2 regions of the Labrys sp. Lb11 genome follow, and region 1 is predicted to be linked to the other one. Evidence: predicted binding sites of a transcription regulator. Region 1 holds the regulator's gene; the other holds the start of a gene.

Region 1 (7,164 bases):
CTGCGCCGTGCCGAGCCGGCCGACCTCAAGGGCGGCGACGGCGCCCACAATGCCCTGGCCCTGCGCGCGGTCCTCGCCGGCGAGCAGACGCCCTATCGCGATATCGCCGTGCTCAACGCCGCCGCAGCGCTGATGGTCGCCGGCCGGGCCGCCACCCTCGCCGACGGCGTGGCCATGGCGGCCGCCTCCATCGACCATGGCCGCGCCGAGGGCGCTCTGGAGCGCCTGATCCACATCTCGAACGAGTGACCGATGGCCGACATCCTCAAAACCATCGAGATCTACAAGCGCCGCGAGATCGAGGCCGCCAAGGCGGCGCTGCCTCTGCCGGAGTTGATCAAGGCAGCGCAGGCGGCCCCGCCGGTGCGCGGCTTCGCCGCCGCCCTGGCGGCCAAGCTCGCGCAGGGCGAGACCGCGCTGATCGCCGAGATCAAGAAGGCCAGTCCGTCCAAGGGCCTGATCCGGGCCGACTTCGACCCGCCGGCGCTGGCCCGGGCCTACGAGGCTGGCGGAGCGGCCTGCCTGTCGGTGCTGACCGACGCGCCATCCTTCCAGGGCAGCCCTGGCTTTCTCACCGCCGCCCGCGCCGCGGTGGCCCTGCCCGCCTTGCGCAAGGACTTCCTCTACGATCCCTATCAGGTGGTGGAGGCACGCGCCTGGGGCGCGGACTGCGTCCTGATCATCATGGCCAGCGTCACCGACGCCGAGGCCGGCAGCCTCGTTGCCGCGGCGAAGGACTGGTCGCTCGACGTCCTCTGCGAGGTGCACGATGGCGCCGAGCTCGACCGCGCCCTGACGCTCGACGTGCACATGATCGGCATCAACAATCGCAATCTCAAGACGTTCGAGACAAGACTTGAAGTGACGGAGGAACTGGCGCCGCGGGTGCCGGACGATCGTCTCCTGATCGGCGAGAGCGGCATCTTCACGCCTGCCGACATCGCCCGGCTGCGGCGCGTCGGCGTCGGCACGTTCCTGGTCGGCGAAAGCCTGATGCGCCAGGCGGACGTGACCGCGGCAACCAAGGCGCTGCTTCAGCGCCAGGCGGAGGCGACGTGAGCGGCCTCACCCATATCGGCACCTCCGGCGAGGCTGCCATGGTCGACGTGTCGGACAAGCCCGCCACCACCCGCCTCGCGGTCGCCGAGGGCCGCGTGGTGATGCAGGCCGCGACACTCGAGCTGGTGCGTGCCGGCAACGCCAAGAAGGGCGACGTGCTGGGCACGGCCCGCATCGCCGGCATCATGGCCGCCAAGCGCACCCACGAGCTGATCCCGCTCTGCCATCCGCTGCTGCTCTCCAAGGTGACGGTCGAGATCGAGCCGGAGCCGGATCTGCCCGGCTTGCGCGTCACCGCCAGCGTCAAGGTGGCCGGCCAGACCGGTGTCGAGATGGAGGCGCTGACCGCCGTCTCCGTGGCTTGCCTGACCATCTACGACATGATCAAGGCAGTCGACCGCGGCATGCGGATCGAGGGCATCCGCCTCCTGGAGAAACACGGCGGCAAGTCGGGCGAATGGCGGGCAGAGGCATGACGGAACTTCTCGCGGTCTCGGCCGCGCTGGCGCAGGTCCTGGACGGCGTATCGGCGCTGCCGGCCGAGCCGGCGCCGCTGCCGCAGGCGCGCGGCCGGGTCCTGGCCGAGCCGCTGGCGTCGCGGCGCACCCAGCCCGGCTTCGACGCCTCCGCCATGGACGGCTATGCGCTGCGGGCGGCGGATGCGGCGGCCGGGGCGCGGCTGAAGGTCGTCGGCGAGAGCGCGGCCGGCCACGCCTTCGCCGGTACGTTCGGCCCTGGCGAAACCGTGCGCATCTTCACCGGCGCCCCGGTGCCCGCCGACGCGGACACCGTGCTGATCCAGGAAAACACGCGGCGCGAGGGCGATACCGTCACGCTGACCGCCGCGGCCAGGCCCGGCCAGAACATTCGCCGCCGCGGCCTCGATTTCCGCGACGGCGACACGGCGCTGGTCGCCGGCACCCGCCTCGGCCCGCGCGATCTGGCGCTCGCCGCCGCCACCGGTCACGCAACCGTTCCGGTCCATCGCAGGCCCCGCGTCGCCATCCTCGCCACCGGTGACGAACTGGTCCTGCCCGGCACCAGCGTCGGCCCGCATCAGATCGTCGCCTCCAACAATTTCGCCCTGGCCGCGATGGCGGAAGCCGAGGGCGCGGCGGTGATCGACCTCGGCATTGCCGGCGACAGCCTGGCGGAGATCGAGGCGGCGATCCGGCGCGCACGCGACGCCGGGGCCGACGTGCTCGTCACCATCGGCGGCGCCTCGGTCGGCGACCGCGACCTCGTGCAGGCCGCCCTCACCCGCGAAGGCATGCAGCTCGGCTTCTGGAAGATCGCCATGCGGCCGGGCAAGCCGATGATGCACGGCAGCCTCGGCGCCATGCGCATCCTCGGCCTTCCCGGCAATCCGGTCTCGGCGATCGTCTGCGGCGTGCTGTTCCTGACGCCGCTGATCCGTGCCCTCGCCGGCCGCGCCGACCGGACATTGCCGCGTCGTCCGGCCCGTTTCGCCGTGGACTGGCCGGCCAACGATCTGCGCGAAGACTATCTGCGTGCGACCTTCACGCTTGACGCAGCGACGAACCTGCCGATGGTGACACCATCGGCCGTGCAGGATTCGTCCATGGTTGCCGTGCTCGCCGGCTCCGACTGCCTCGCCATCCGGCCGCCCCATGCCGCTGCGGCACATGCCGGCGATGCCTGCGAGATCATCGATCTTCGCGCCGCCGGCTACTGATCGTCTTTACCGGAAGTTCATGGTTGCGGAACACAGTGCGAACATGTAGCACTGTTCATGGTTTGTTTGGCGATTCACCAGTTGATTCGCTGCCTCCGCGCCGGGAACGCCCATGCTGACGAAGAAACAACACGAATTGCTGCGCTTCATCCACGAGCGGCTGAAGGAGCAGGGCGTTCCCCCCTCCTTCGACGAAATGAAGGACGCGCTCGATCTTCGCTCCAAGTCCGGCATTCATCGTCTGATCATGGCGCTGGAGGAGCGCGGCTTCATCCGCCGCCTGCCCAACCGGGCACGGGCGTTGGAGGTCGTGAAGCTGCCCGAATCCTCGGTACCGGGCCTCACCACAGTGTCGGCCCCGCGCGGCTTCCGGCCCAATGTCATCGAAGGCAATCTCGGGCGGGTGCGAGCCGCTCCCCCGCCGGCCCTGGACGAGGACGCCGCGCGTTCGGTGATGATCCCGGTGATGGGCCGGATCGCTGCCGGCACGCCGGTCTCGGCGATCCAGAGCAAGAGCCATACGATCAGCGTGCCGCCGGAGATGCTGTCGGCGGGCGAGCATTTCGCCCTGGAGGTCCGTGGCGATTCGATGATCGAGGCCGGTATCTTCGACAACGACACGGTGCTGATCCGGCGCCAGGACAATGCCGAGACCGGCGATATCGTGGTGGCGCTGATCGATGACGAGGAAGCCACCCTCAAGCGCTTGCGCCGTCGCGGCGCCTCGATCGCGCTGGAGGCCGCCAACCCGGCGTATGAGACCCGCATCTTCGGCCCCGACCGCGTGCGCATCCAGGGCAAGCTGGTCGGTTTGTTCCGCCGCTACTGAGGCAAGGCCTCGTCCCGGGCAGGCGCCTCGTCGGGGGCAGCTTCGCTTTTCTCCTCCTGCGTATCAGGCGGCGGCTTGGGGCGCGGGGGAGCCGGCGCCCAGGGCCTGTCGCCGCCGGCCTCACGCGCCGTGACGATGCGCCAGCGCGGCTCGCCGGTGTCCGGCGTCGGGCCGTCGTCATAGATGGCGAGGGAACCGGCGGCGCGGATGGATGTCCGGTCCAGCACCAGCCCCGCAGCCTTGCAGCGCGCCGGGACCGGCAGGGGCGAGACCAGGATGGCGACCCGGCCGCAATCCTCCTCGATGGCGTTGACGGTGCGGTCGAGCACCAGGAACCGTCCCTTGCCCAGAGGCGCCGAGCAACCCTCCTTGTCGCAGCGCACAGCCGCCGTCAGCGTCGGGTCTTCCAGGTTGCGGCCGTCACCCAAGGCCAGCAGCCATTCGCGCTGATTGAAGGCGTCGCGCCGGCTGCCGATCGTCGACAGGGTCGCACCGTCGCGCACCAGCGCGGCATAGCCGTTGGCGCCGATGATGGCGACGGGACGTGCGTCGATCGTGGCCAGGGCGCTGCCGGCCGCCAGCGGCAACATGGCGACCAGGGCGAGACGCGTGCGCAGGATGGCCAGCAGCACGATTCCGGCGGAGAACGCGGCCAGGGCGGCGGCCGAGAATTGCGGCGTGACGATCTCAGAGCCAGGCCAGGACGCGACCATGCGGGCGATGGCCATGAACCAGCCGACCGCCACGCCCATGGCCGACCAGAGCGGCGCACCATAGCCGAAGGGCTCGGCCGCCAGCGCCAGCAGGGCCAGAGGCATGATCAGGAGCGACACGATCGGCGTCGCCATGAAGTTCGACGCCAGGGACTGCAGCGTCAGCCGGTGGAAATGGAAGGCCGAGAACGGTGCCGTCGCCAGGGAGGCAATGATGGTGGTGACGGCGAGGCCGACGACGACGATGCCCAGCCGCGACAGCATCCGCCCCATGGCCGTGGCCGGAGGCCGCGCACCCGGCCGGCGCGGCCTGTCATACCAGGCCACCATCATCGCCACCGCGCCGAACGACATCTGGAAGCTCGGCCCCAGCAGCTGTTCGGGGGTTGTCAGCAGCACGAAGGCGGCGGCGAGCCCGACATTGCGCCGCGTGACGGCACTGCGGCCAAGGGCCACCGCCATCAGCACGATCGCCGTCATGACGAAGGCGCGCACGGTCGCGACCTCTGCTCCGGAAAACAGCGTGTAGGCGGCGGCCGGCGCCAGTGACAGCATGGCCGCCAGCGCTTTGAGGGGCATGGTGAGGGCGATGCGGGACGACAGGGCGAGCAGCGCCCGGATCAGCCAGAACAGGCCGCCGGCGAACAGGGCCATATGCAGGCCGGAGATCGAGACGACATGGTAGAGCCCGGCAGCCCGCAGGGCGGCATTGGCGTCCTCGGGGATGAGGCCGCGCTTGCCGGTCACCTGCGAGGCGGCGACGGCGCCGTTTTCGCCGGGGATCACCGCGACGATGCGATCGGTCAGGGCGTTGCGGGACCGATCGAGGCCGGCGGCGAAGCGCTCGCTCCAGGACATCGTCACGGGCCGAGGGGCCGGCTGGAGCTTGCCCGCGGCAAAGCCGACGGCGCCGATGCCGTCGAAATAGGCGTCGCGGGCGAAGTCGTAGCCGCCGGGCACGGTCGGAGGCGGCGGCGGCCGCAGCAGGGCTTTCACGCTGACGCTGTCGCCCGGCGATATGTCGCCGACGCTGCGCACGGTCAGGCGGACCAGCGCCGGCACGTCGGCCGGCGCGAGGCCGTCGATGCTTGCCGGGCGTAGCACGAGGCGGGCCGAACCGCTGGCGCGCCGCTCGACCGACAGCACCGCTCCGGTGACCACGGCCGTCATGGACCTGCGCAGTTGCGGCGCTTCCAGACTGAGCGTGCGCAGCTTGGCGGCCGAGAAACCCAGGGCCGCAGCGGCGACACAGACCAGGCCGACATGGAGCCAGCGCCGGCCGCTGGCGATCCAGGCTCCGGCGAGGGCGGCGGCACCGAGAAGGGCGGGCCCGGCAAGGCCCGGCTCCTCCGGCGCAGCGAAATAGGTGATGACGCCGAGCCCGAGGAAGACCGGCACGACGAGGGCGAGATCGAGACATTCGTTCTCGAAGGCCAGGGCCGCGCGCAGCCGATCGCAGGCCGCGAGCCAGCACCGCTGCACAGCCTCGAGGCCCGGCGACGCCGCATTCCGGCGGCGCGGCCGGACCCCGGCGACCTCGACACGTTCCCCCGCCCGCCCACGTCCCGCCAAAGGCAGCTCCAACGCTACCGCCGAGCACAACGCTGTGCTAAACGCCGCAGCCTATTGCCTTCTCCGCCCGGTCGCCAAGGCTGCGCCACAAGAGAATCCGCTCAGACATGTCTCCGCCCGTCGTCACCCGCTTCGCTCCCTCCCCCACCGGCTTCCTGCATATCGGCGGCGGCCGCACGGCGCTGTTCAACTGGCTCTACGCCAAGGCGAAGGGCGGCAAGATGCTGCTGCGCATCGAGGACACCGATCGGGAGCGGTCCACCGAGGCGGCGATCGATGCCATCATCGACGGCCTCTCCTGGCTCGGCCTGGACTGGGACGGCGATCCGATCTTCCAGTACGCCCGGGCCGCGCGCCATCGCGAGGTGGCGGAGGCGATGCTGGCCAAGGGCTGTGCCTATTACTGCTATGCCACCCAGCAGGAGCTGGAGGAGATGCGCGAGCTCGCCCGCAAGGAAGGCCGCCCGCCGCGCTATGACGGGCGCTGGCGCGACCGCGACCCGGCGACGGCGCCCGCCGGCGTGAAGCCGGTGATCCGCCTGCGCGCACCGCAGGAGGGCGAGACCGTCATCGACGACGACGTGCAGGGCCGCGTCACCTGGGCCAACAAGGACCTCGACGATCTGGTGCTTCTGCGCTCGGACGGCACCCCGACCTACATGCTGGCGGTGGTGGTGGACGATCACGACATGGGGGTCACCCATATCATCCGCGGCGACGACCACCTCACAAACGCCGCCCGGCAGAAGCAGATCTACGAGGCCATGGACTGGGACGTGCCGCGCATGGCGCATATTCCCCTGATCCACGGCCCCGACGGGGCCAAGCTCTCCAAGCGCCATGGCGCGCTCGGGGTCGATGCCTATCGCGCCATGGGCTACCTGCCCTCGGCCATGCGCAACTATCTCGTCCGTCTGTCCTGGAGCCATGGCGACCAGGAGATCTTCTCCACCGAGGAGATGATCTCCGCCTTCGACACGACGGCGATCGGCCGGTCGGCGGCACGCTTCGACTTCAAGAAGCTGGAGAACCTCAACGGCCATTACATGCGCGCGGCCTCGGACGCCGAGTTGATGGACGCGATCGACAAGCTGCTGCCGCATATCCCCGAGGGAGCGGACCTGGCCGCCAAGCTCGATCCGGCCATGCGGGCGAAGCTGCTGGCCGCCATGCCGGGACTGAAGGAACGCGCCAAGACGCTGATCGAGCTGCTGGACGGCGCGAACTTCCTGTTCGCCAGCCGGCCGCTGCCGCTGGACGACAAGGCGCGGGCCCTGCTGAGCGAGGAAGCGCGG
Region 2 (7,164 bases), on a different contig from region 1:
AATTCGAGATTGAGCCGGGCGGTCTCGACCGCGGCCTTGTCGCCGTTGATCTGGGCGATGGTCGAGTCGACCAGGGCCTGCTGGGTGTCGACGTTCTGCTGGGTCTCGAAGTTCTGCTTGATCAGCGTCGCAAAGCGCTTGAGGTTGAGCTCGTCGTTCTTGAGGTTGGCCTCGTCCTGGGCTTGCTTCGCCGTCGCCTGGTCGAGGATGGCCTGGTACGGGCGTGGGTCGATCTCGGCAAGCAGGTCGCCCTGCCTGACCATCTGTCCCTGCTCGACGGGAACGCTGGTGACCACGCCGGTGACGCGGCTGGAGATGGAGACCGTGTTGAGCGGATCGACGGTGCCGAGCCCGTAGAGGTAGAGCGGGAAGTCGTTTCGGCCGACCGTCGCGACGGTGACGGGCACCCGCGGCGCCGCGGCCGGAGCGGCCGCATCGGCGGTTCGCGCCGTATTGTCCGCGTGATGGCGCCATGCGCCGTATCCGCCCGCAAGGACCAGGAGCCCCGCCAGCAGCGGGAGTCCGCGACGCACCAATCCACGCTTCGCCCCGGCCATGGTCGCCTCCGATGCGTTGCTCAGTGGGACGGTGCGTTTAACCAAATATTCGTGGCGATTTTGCCTGTCCGGTGTGAAGAAGTGTTTCCGCCGTATGAAGTTTGGGCAAGGTCCCGGCGCGCGGGATTGCGCCGTTGCGGGCTCGGCCGATCAATCGTGCGTGAACGGTGTCGGGACGGGCGGACACCTCAGGTCCGTCCGCGCACATCGACTGGCTTCCAGAGCGGCACGGGAAGCCTGTGGCGCGGATGGCCTACGCGCCTTCCCAATAGTTCAGGCTCTGGTCCTCGCGGCCGATGAACATCAGCGTGCGCGGCGAGCCGTCCGCGCGCGGCGCCATCTCCGCCAGCAGGCCGAAGCGGCCAGTCTCGGGATATTCGGCGATCTCGGGCGACATCTTGGTGCTGACGGCGAGGTAGCGCAGTTCCGCCTCGCCGGTGTTGACGATCTGGTGGGCGGTCTCGGCGCCGCCGGGCGGACAGGCGATGATGTCGCCGGCCCGGATCGGGAAAATGTCCTTGCCGATGCGCACCTCGCCCGTGCCGGAGAGCACGAAGAACATCTCCTCGTTCACCTGGTGATTGTGGAAGGGATAGGCGCGCTTGCCCGGCGGCACGGCGGTGACGTTGTAGCCGAGCTTGCGGGCGCCGATGCGCGGCCCGATGAAGGCGACCTTCGCGTCATAGCGCTCGGCGGCGGCGCCGGTCGGCGCGAAGGCGGCCGGACGCGGCTGGAAGTCGAGGTCGTCGACATTGAGGATGGGATGGGGCACGGCCATGGTCCTTGTGGGGCCGCCGGCGGCACGGGCCGGCGGTTCGACGGCATGCAGGGTACGCCGCCATATCTGTCAATCCGTGTCAGGTTTGTTTAGGTCTTTTGCATCATGCGCGCGAGCCGGCTCCTTTCGATCCTGACCACGCTGCAGGCACGCGGCCGCGTGACCGCGCAGTCGCTGGCCGACGAATGCCAGGTCTCGGTGCGCACCATCTACCGCGACATCGACGCGCTCGCCGCCGCCGGCATCCCCGTCTATGCCGACCGTGGAGCCGATGGCGGCTACCGCCTGCTCGACGGCTATCGGGTGCGGCTGAACGGCCTGTCGGAGCGGGAGGCGGAAGCCCTGTTCCTGACCGGCCTGTCCGGCCCGGCGGCCGATCTCGGCCTTGGCGCCGCGGTTGCCGCCGCCCAGACCAAGCTGCTGGCGGCGCTGCCGCAGGAATTGCGGGCCAGTGCCGAGCGCATGCGGGCCCGCTTCCATCTCGACGTGCCCGGCTGGTTCGGCGAGGCCGAGCAGCCGCTCCATCTCCCCGCCATCGCCGACGCGGTCTGGCGTCAGAGACGGCTGTACATGCGCTATCGCAGCTGGCGCGCGGAAAAGCAGCGCATCGTCGATCCGCTCGGCATCGTCCTGAAGGGCGGAGCCTGGTATTTCGCCGGCCGTATCGGGCACAGCGTGCGGAGCTACCGCATCGGCCGCGTCCTGGAACTGGCCGTGCTCGAGGAGCGTTTCGAGCGACCGGACGATTTCGACCTCGCCGCCTACTGGAAGGAGGCGACGGAGCGCCTTGACGCGGAGCTCCATCCCCATGTCGCCACGGTCCGGCTGTCGCCGCTCGGCATCCGGATGCTGAAGGCTGTCAGTCCGCCCTTCGTGCGCGGTGCGACGCGGATCGAGGAGACGGCGGATGCCAGGGGCTGGCGGCGCGCCACGCTGCCGGTGGGGCCGGCGCACGAAGCGGCATTCGATCTGCTTCGCCTGGGCGCCGAGATCGAGGTTCTCGATCCACCGGAGGTTCGCTCCGCCATGGAGAGGGCCATATCCGGGCTGGCGGAACTCTATGCACGAGGGCAGGGTGCGGCGGAGGATCGGGAACAGTCCGCCGAAGGCGACGCCCCGCCGGCTTGACGTGCTTCGGAGTTGTCGCCGGAATCACGCATGATCGTCGCCGGCCGATCGCCGGCCGCGGTTGGATGGTGGCCGTTTGTCAGGGAGAGTGGTGATGACGCGGAAGCCTTGGAGCGTTGAGGCGGGCGGCGACCCAGGCAGGGGCCGCGGCCGCGGCCTTGCCCGCCGGCTGTCCGCGGTAGCGAGGGCAGGCTGATGGCGCCCGTCATTGTGGATCCCGCCGGGATCCGCGAGTTTGCCGATGCCGCCGGCTTCCACGCATGGCTCGGCGAGCATCACGCCACGGCCGGCGAGATCTGGATCAAGATCCACAAGGTCGGCTCGGGACTGCCCTCGATCACGCCGCGGGAGGCCATCGACGTGGCGCTGTGCTGGGGCTGGATCGATGCGATCCGCAAGGCTTTCGACGATACCAGCTATCTGCAGCGCTACACCCCGCGCGGGCGCAAGAGCATCTGGAGCCGCATCAACGTCGACAACGTCGCCCGGCTGATCGCCGAGGGGCGGATGACCGAGCACGGATTGAGGCAGGTCGAGGCCGCCAAGGCCGACGGGCGCTGGGACCGTGCCTATCAGGGCGGCAAGGACATGACGATCCCCGACGACCTCCAGGCCGCCATCGACGCCGTTCCGGAAGCCAGGGCCATGCTGGCCAGGCTCAGCGCCCAGAACCGCTTCGCGCTGGCCTTCCGCACCCGCAATATGAAGACCGAAGCCGGGCGCCGGAAGAAGATCGAGACCTTCGTCGCCATGCTGAAGCGCGGCGAGACGATCTATCCGCAGGGAAAGTGACGACCGGAGGGACCGGGCATGCTGACGGTATGGGGCCGCAAGACGTCGTCCAATGTCCAGGCCCTGATGTGGGCCATCGGCGAGCTCGGGCTGGCGTTCGAGCGCCACGACATCGGCCATGTCCATGGCGGCAACGATACACCGGAGTTCCTGGCGATGAACCCGAACGGCGCGATCCCCGTCCTGCGGGACGGGGACGGTGAGCCGCTTTGGGAGACCGGCGCGATCCTGCGCTACCTCGCCGGACGCTACGGTGCGGCTCCGTTCTGGCCGGTCGAGGGCGCGGCACGGACGCATGTCGACAAATGGACCGAGTGGGCCAAGATCAACATCGCCATGGCCTTCACGGGGCCGATCTTCTGGCGGGTGGTGCGGACGGCGCCGCGGGAGCGGGACGAGGCGGCGATCCGGCGGGCGATCGAGGCGCTCGGCCGCAAGCTCGACATCGCCGAGACCAATCTCGAGCGCCACGCCTTCCTGGCCGGCGACGACTTCAGCCTGGCCGACATCCAGTTCGGCCATGTGCTCTACCGCTATTACGACATCGCCATCGCGCGGCCGGATCATCCGGCCCTGCGGCGCTATTATGACCGGCTCGCCGGGCGGGCGCCCTTCCGCGAGCACGTCATGATTTCGTACGAGGCCCTGCGTGCCCGCTGAGGGCGGCGAAAGACGCGAAGGGTAATTTCCAGGTGTCGAACGGGCCGGCCGGGCCGTGCTCCCCGCCGGGTGGCGGGTCGGCGCAGCCTCGTCGTCGAGCATGAAGGCGAGGCTGCGGCTCTCGGGCCGCTGTTCTTTTGCTTGAAATGTTCTTGTTTTGTTCTATCATCGCCTTTCATCAACGTCAGAAGCTCAATGCCGGGGAGGGCGGTTCGATGATGCAGGGCAATGGGTCGAAGCCGGAAGGAAGGAGAGGTCGGACAGGACGCCGCCGCGCCTATGCGATCGCCTATTTCCTCGCGATCCTGCCGGATCGGGAGACGGCCGGGCACATCGACAGGACCGCGGCCGACCTGAGGCGCCGCTACGGGCTGAGGCGGCCGGCGATCGGCGCGGAGCGTTATCACATCACGCTCTCCGGGGCTTCGCGGGCGGGTGAGGCGGAGTCCGATTTCGTCGGGCGCGTGGCGCGCGCCATCCAGGCGATTTCGGTGCCGCGCTTCGCGGTCTGCCTCGACCAGGCCTTGAGCTATTCCGAGTATGCGGCGAGGCATCCCTTCGTGCTGCAGCCGAGCGAGGAACTGCCGGCGCTCCACGCGTTCCGAGCCGAGCTCTGCCTGTCGCTGAAGAGTGCCGGCCTGCAGGTCAGCGCGCCGCGGCCGCCCCATCTCACCCTGCTCTATGACGAGAACCACGTGCCGGCCACCGCGATACGGCCGATCCACTGGACCGTCGAGGATTTCGTCCTGATCCGCAGCTGGCAGGGCCTGTCGCGCTATGACGAGCTCGGGCGCTGGCCGCTGCATCCGCTTGGCGCGGGGCGTCCAGGCCGGGCAACCGGCAGCGAAACCGTCGGATCGGCTTGACCCGGTCCCCGGGGGCGCCCCGATAAGGCGGAGACCAACACTGGATGAGGTGAGTCGTGAGGTCTTCCGCCCGGTCCTTCAGCCCCTCCGAAGCCGCCGCGCGGCTCGGGGTCTCCGTCAAGGCGCTTCGACTTTACGAAGAGCAGGGCCTGATCGCCCCGGTGCGCACGGCGGCCGGATGGCGAGCCTATGGTCCGCAGGCCATGGCGCGGGCGGCGGAGATCGTCGCGCTGCGCGCGGTCGGCCTCGGTCTCGCCGACATCGCGTCCGTTCTGGCCGGCGAGGCGCAGGCGCTGGCGCCGACCCTGGCCCGGCATCAGGCGGTCCTGGAAGACCGGATCCGGGATCTCGCCCGCGCCGTCGCGAAAGTGCGGGAGCTCCGGTCCGGGCTCGCGCAGGCCAATGTGCCGCCTCCTGGCGGGCTGGAGCGGAGCACGCCTCGGAGCACCGGGCTCCGTGTCGCCTTCGACTTGCCCTGGCCCTGGGGCGGCGAGCGGTTCGAGCTGCGGGACGTCCGGGCGCTGACCTACGTTGTCGGCCCGCTCGGCAGCGGCAAGACCCGGCTGGCCCGGCGCCTGGCCGAGACCCTGCCCGGCGCCGCCTTCCTGGGTCTTGACCGCTCGGCGGATGGCGGGGCGGCGGTCCGGTCCCGGCTCGATGCCGATCCTTCTCTGAAGACGCGGGTCGAGCGGACGCTGGGCCGGCTCGCCGAGGACGGCGCCGCGGTGTCGGAGGCTCTGGTGGCGCTGCTCGCCGGGCTGGAGGCCGAGGGATCCGCCGCTCTCGTCGTCGACCTGGTGGAGCAGGGGCTGGATCGGGCCACGCAGGCGGCCTTGGCGGCGCATCTGCGGCGCCGCGGAGCGACCGGTCGCCCGCTCTTTCTGCTCACCCGGTCCTGCGTGATCCTGGATCTGGCCGCGGTCGGTCCGAACGAAACGATCATCCTGTGCCCGGCCAACCACAGTCCGCCGATTCCGGTCGATCCATGTCCCGGCGCGCCCGGCTACGAGGCCGTCGCCACCTGCCTGGCCCCGCCCGAGGTGCGGGCGCGGACGGAGGGCGTCGTCGCATGGCGGCCGCAAGCGGCATAGGGCCTGTGGCCGGCTCGGATTTCCGCGAGGCCCGGCAGTCGGGTGGCAGCCGCGAACGCGAAGGGCGCCCCGGCCCGGCCTCCCGGCGGGGCGCCCTTGCCGGCGCAGCTTGTCAGCCGTGATGGGACGAGGCGATCGGCACTTCCTGGCCCTGGGCGTCGTAGAGCTTGCCGTTCAGGAAGTAGTCGCCGTCATGCAGCGGGGCGATGTCCTGGTAGCGCAGGATGCGCTCGGTTCCGGCGGCGATGACCGAGGGCTGGTCCGGCGTGCCGGCCCGCAGGTGGTTGAACAACAGATTCAGCGAGATCGCCATCAGGGCCGCCGAGCTGATGCCCGAGTGGAAGATGGTGGCGAACCAGCTGGGGAAGTGTTCGTAGAACTGCGGCACCGCGATCGGGATCATGCCGAAGCCGATCGACGTGGCCACGATGATCAGGTTCATGTTGTTGGCGTAGTCGACCTTGGCGAGCGAGCGGATGCCGCTGGCCGCCACGGTGCCGAACAGGACGAGGCCGGCGCCGCCGAGGACCGACGGCGGCACGGAGGCGATCACGCGCCCCATCACCGGCAGCAGGCCGAGCGCCACCAGGATCAGGCCGCCGGTGGCCACGACGATGCGGCTCTTGATGCCGGTGACCGCGATCAGGCCGACATTCTGGGCAAAGGCGCTCTGGGTGAAGGAGCCGAAGATCGGCGCCAGCGTGCTGGAGAGCATGTCGGCGCGCAGGCCGTCGCCGAGGCGGCGCGAGTCGACCTTGGTGCCGATGATCTCGCCGACGGCCAGGATGTCGGCGGAGGTCTCCACCAGCGTGACGATGATGACGATGAACATCGACACGATGGCGGCGATGCTGAAGGTCGGCAGACCGAAATGGAACAGGGTCGGCAGCGCCACGGTCGGTCCCTGGGCCACCCTGGAGAAGTCGGTCATGCCCAGGGCGACGGCGACGACGGTGCCGATCACCATGGCCAGGAGGATGGACAGGCGCGAGATCATGCCGCTGCCCAGCTTGCTCAAGAGCAGCACGACGGCGAGCGTGAAGGCGGCGAGGCCGATATTGGCGACGCTGCCATAGTCGGGCGCGCTCGAGTTGCCGCCCATGGCCCAGCGTGCGGCGACCGGCATCAGCGTCAGGCCGATCGTGGTGATGACGATGCCGGTGACCAGCGGCGGGAAGAACTGGATGATCCGCGAGAACACCGGCGTGATCAGCAGGCCGATGAAGGCGGAGACCATCACCGCGCCGAGCACGGCCGGAAGCCCGCCGCCGTCCTTGGCGGTGACGATCGCG

Evidence for each region. Region 1 encodes LexA, which represses DNA repair genes until DNA is damaged. Its sites were predicted from a motif close to TGTTCNNNNTGTGTTCNG; they were not measured.
Region 2: the regulator LexA is predicted to act here: its motif matches at 4,063-4,080, upstream of AC27L4_RS31980 (2'-5' RNA ligase family protein).

Annotation. Positions count from the first base shown of each region.
Region 1 covers NZ_BAAJOT010000005.1:248,409-255,572, reverse strand. Annotated here, with positions in the region: gene trpD (anthranilate phosphoribosyltransferase) at 1-249, shown strand, start outside; gene trpC (indole-3-glycerol phosphate synthase TrpC) at 253-1,059, shown strand; gene moaC (cyclic pyranopterin monophosphate synthase MoaC) at 1,056-1,535, shown strand; gene AC27L4_RS19805 (molybdopterin molybdotransferase MoeA) at 1,532-2,755, shown strand; gene lexA (transcriptional repressor LexA) at 2,868-3,584, shown strand; gene AC27L4_RS19795 (ComEC/Rec2 family competence protein) at 3,578-5,869, opposite strand; gene gltX (glutamate--tRNA ligase) at 5,977-7,164, shown strand, end outside.
Region 2 covers NZ_BAAJOT010000011.1:70,517-77,680, reverse strand. Annotated here, with positions in the region: gene AC27L4_RS32005 (efflux RND transporter periplasmic adaptor subunit) at 1-533, opposite strand, end outside; gene AC27L4_RS32000 (cupin domain-containing protein) at 811-1,335, opposite strand; gene AC27L4_RS31995 (helix-turn-helix transcriptional regulator) at 1,441-2,463, shown strand; gene AC27L4_RS31990 (YdeI/OmpD-associated family protein) at 2,659-3,255, shown strand; gene AC27L4_RS31985 (glutathione S-transferase family protein) at 3,274-3,915, shown strand; gene AC27L4_RS31980 (2'-5' RNA ligase family protein) at 4,131-4,781, shown strand; gene AC27L4_RS31975 (MerR family transcriptional regulator) at 4,838-5,872, shown strand; gene AC27L4_RS31970 (nucleobase:cation symporter-2 family protein) at 5,985-7,164, opposite strand, start outside.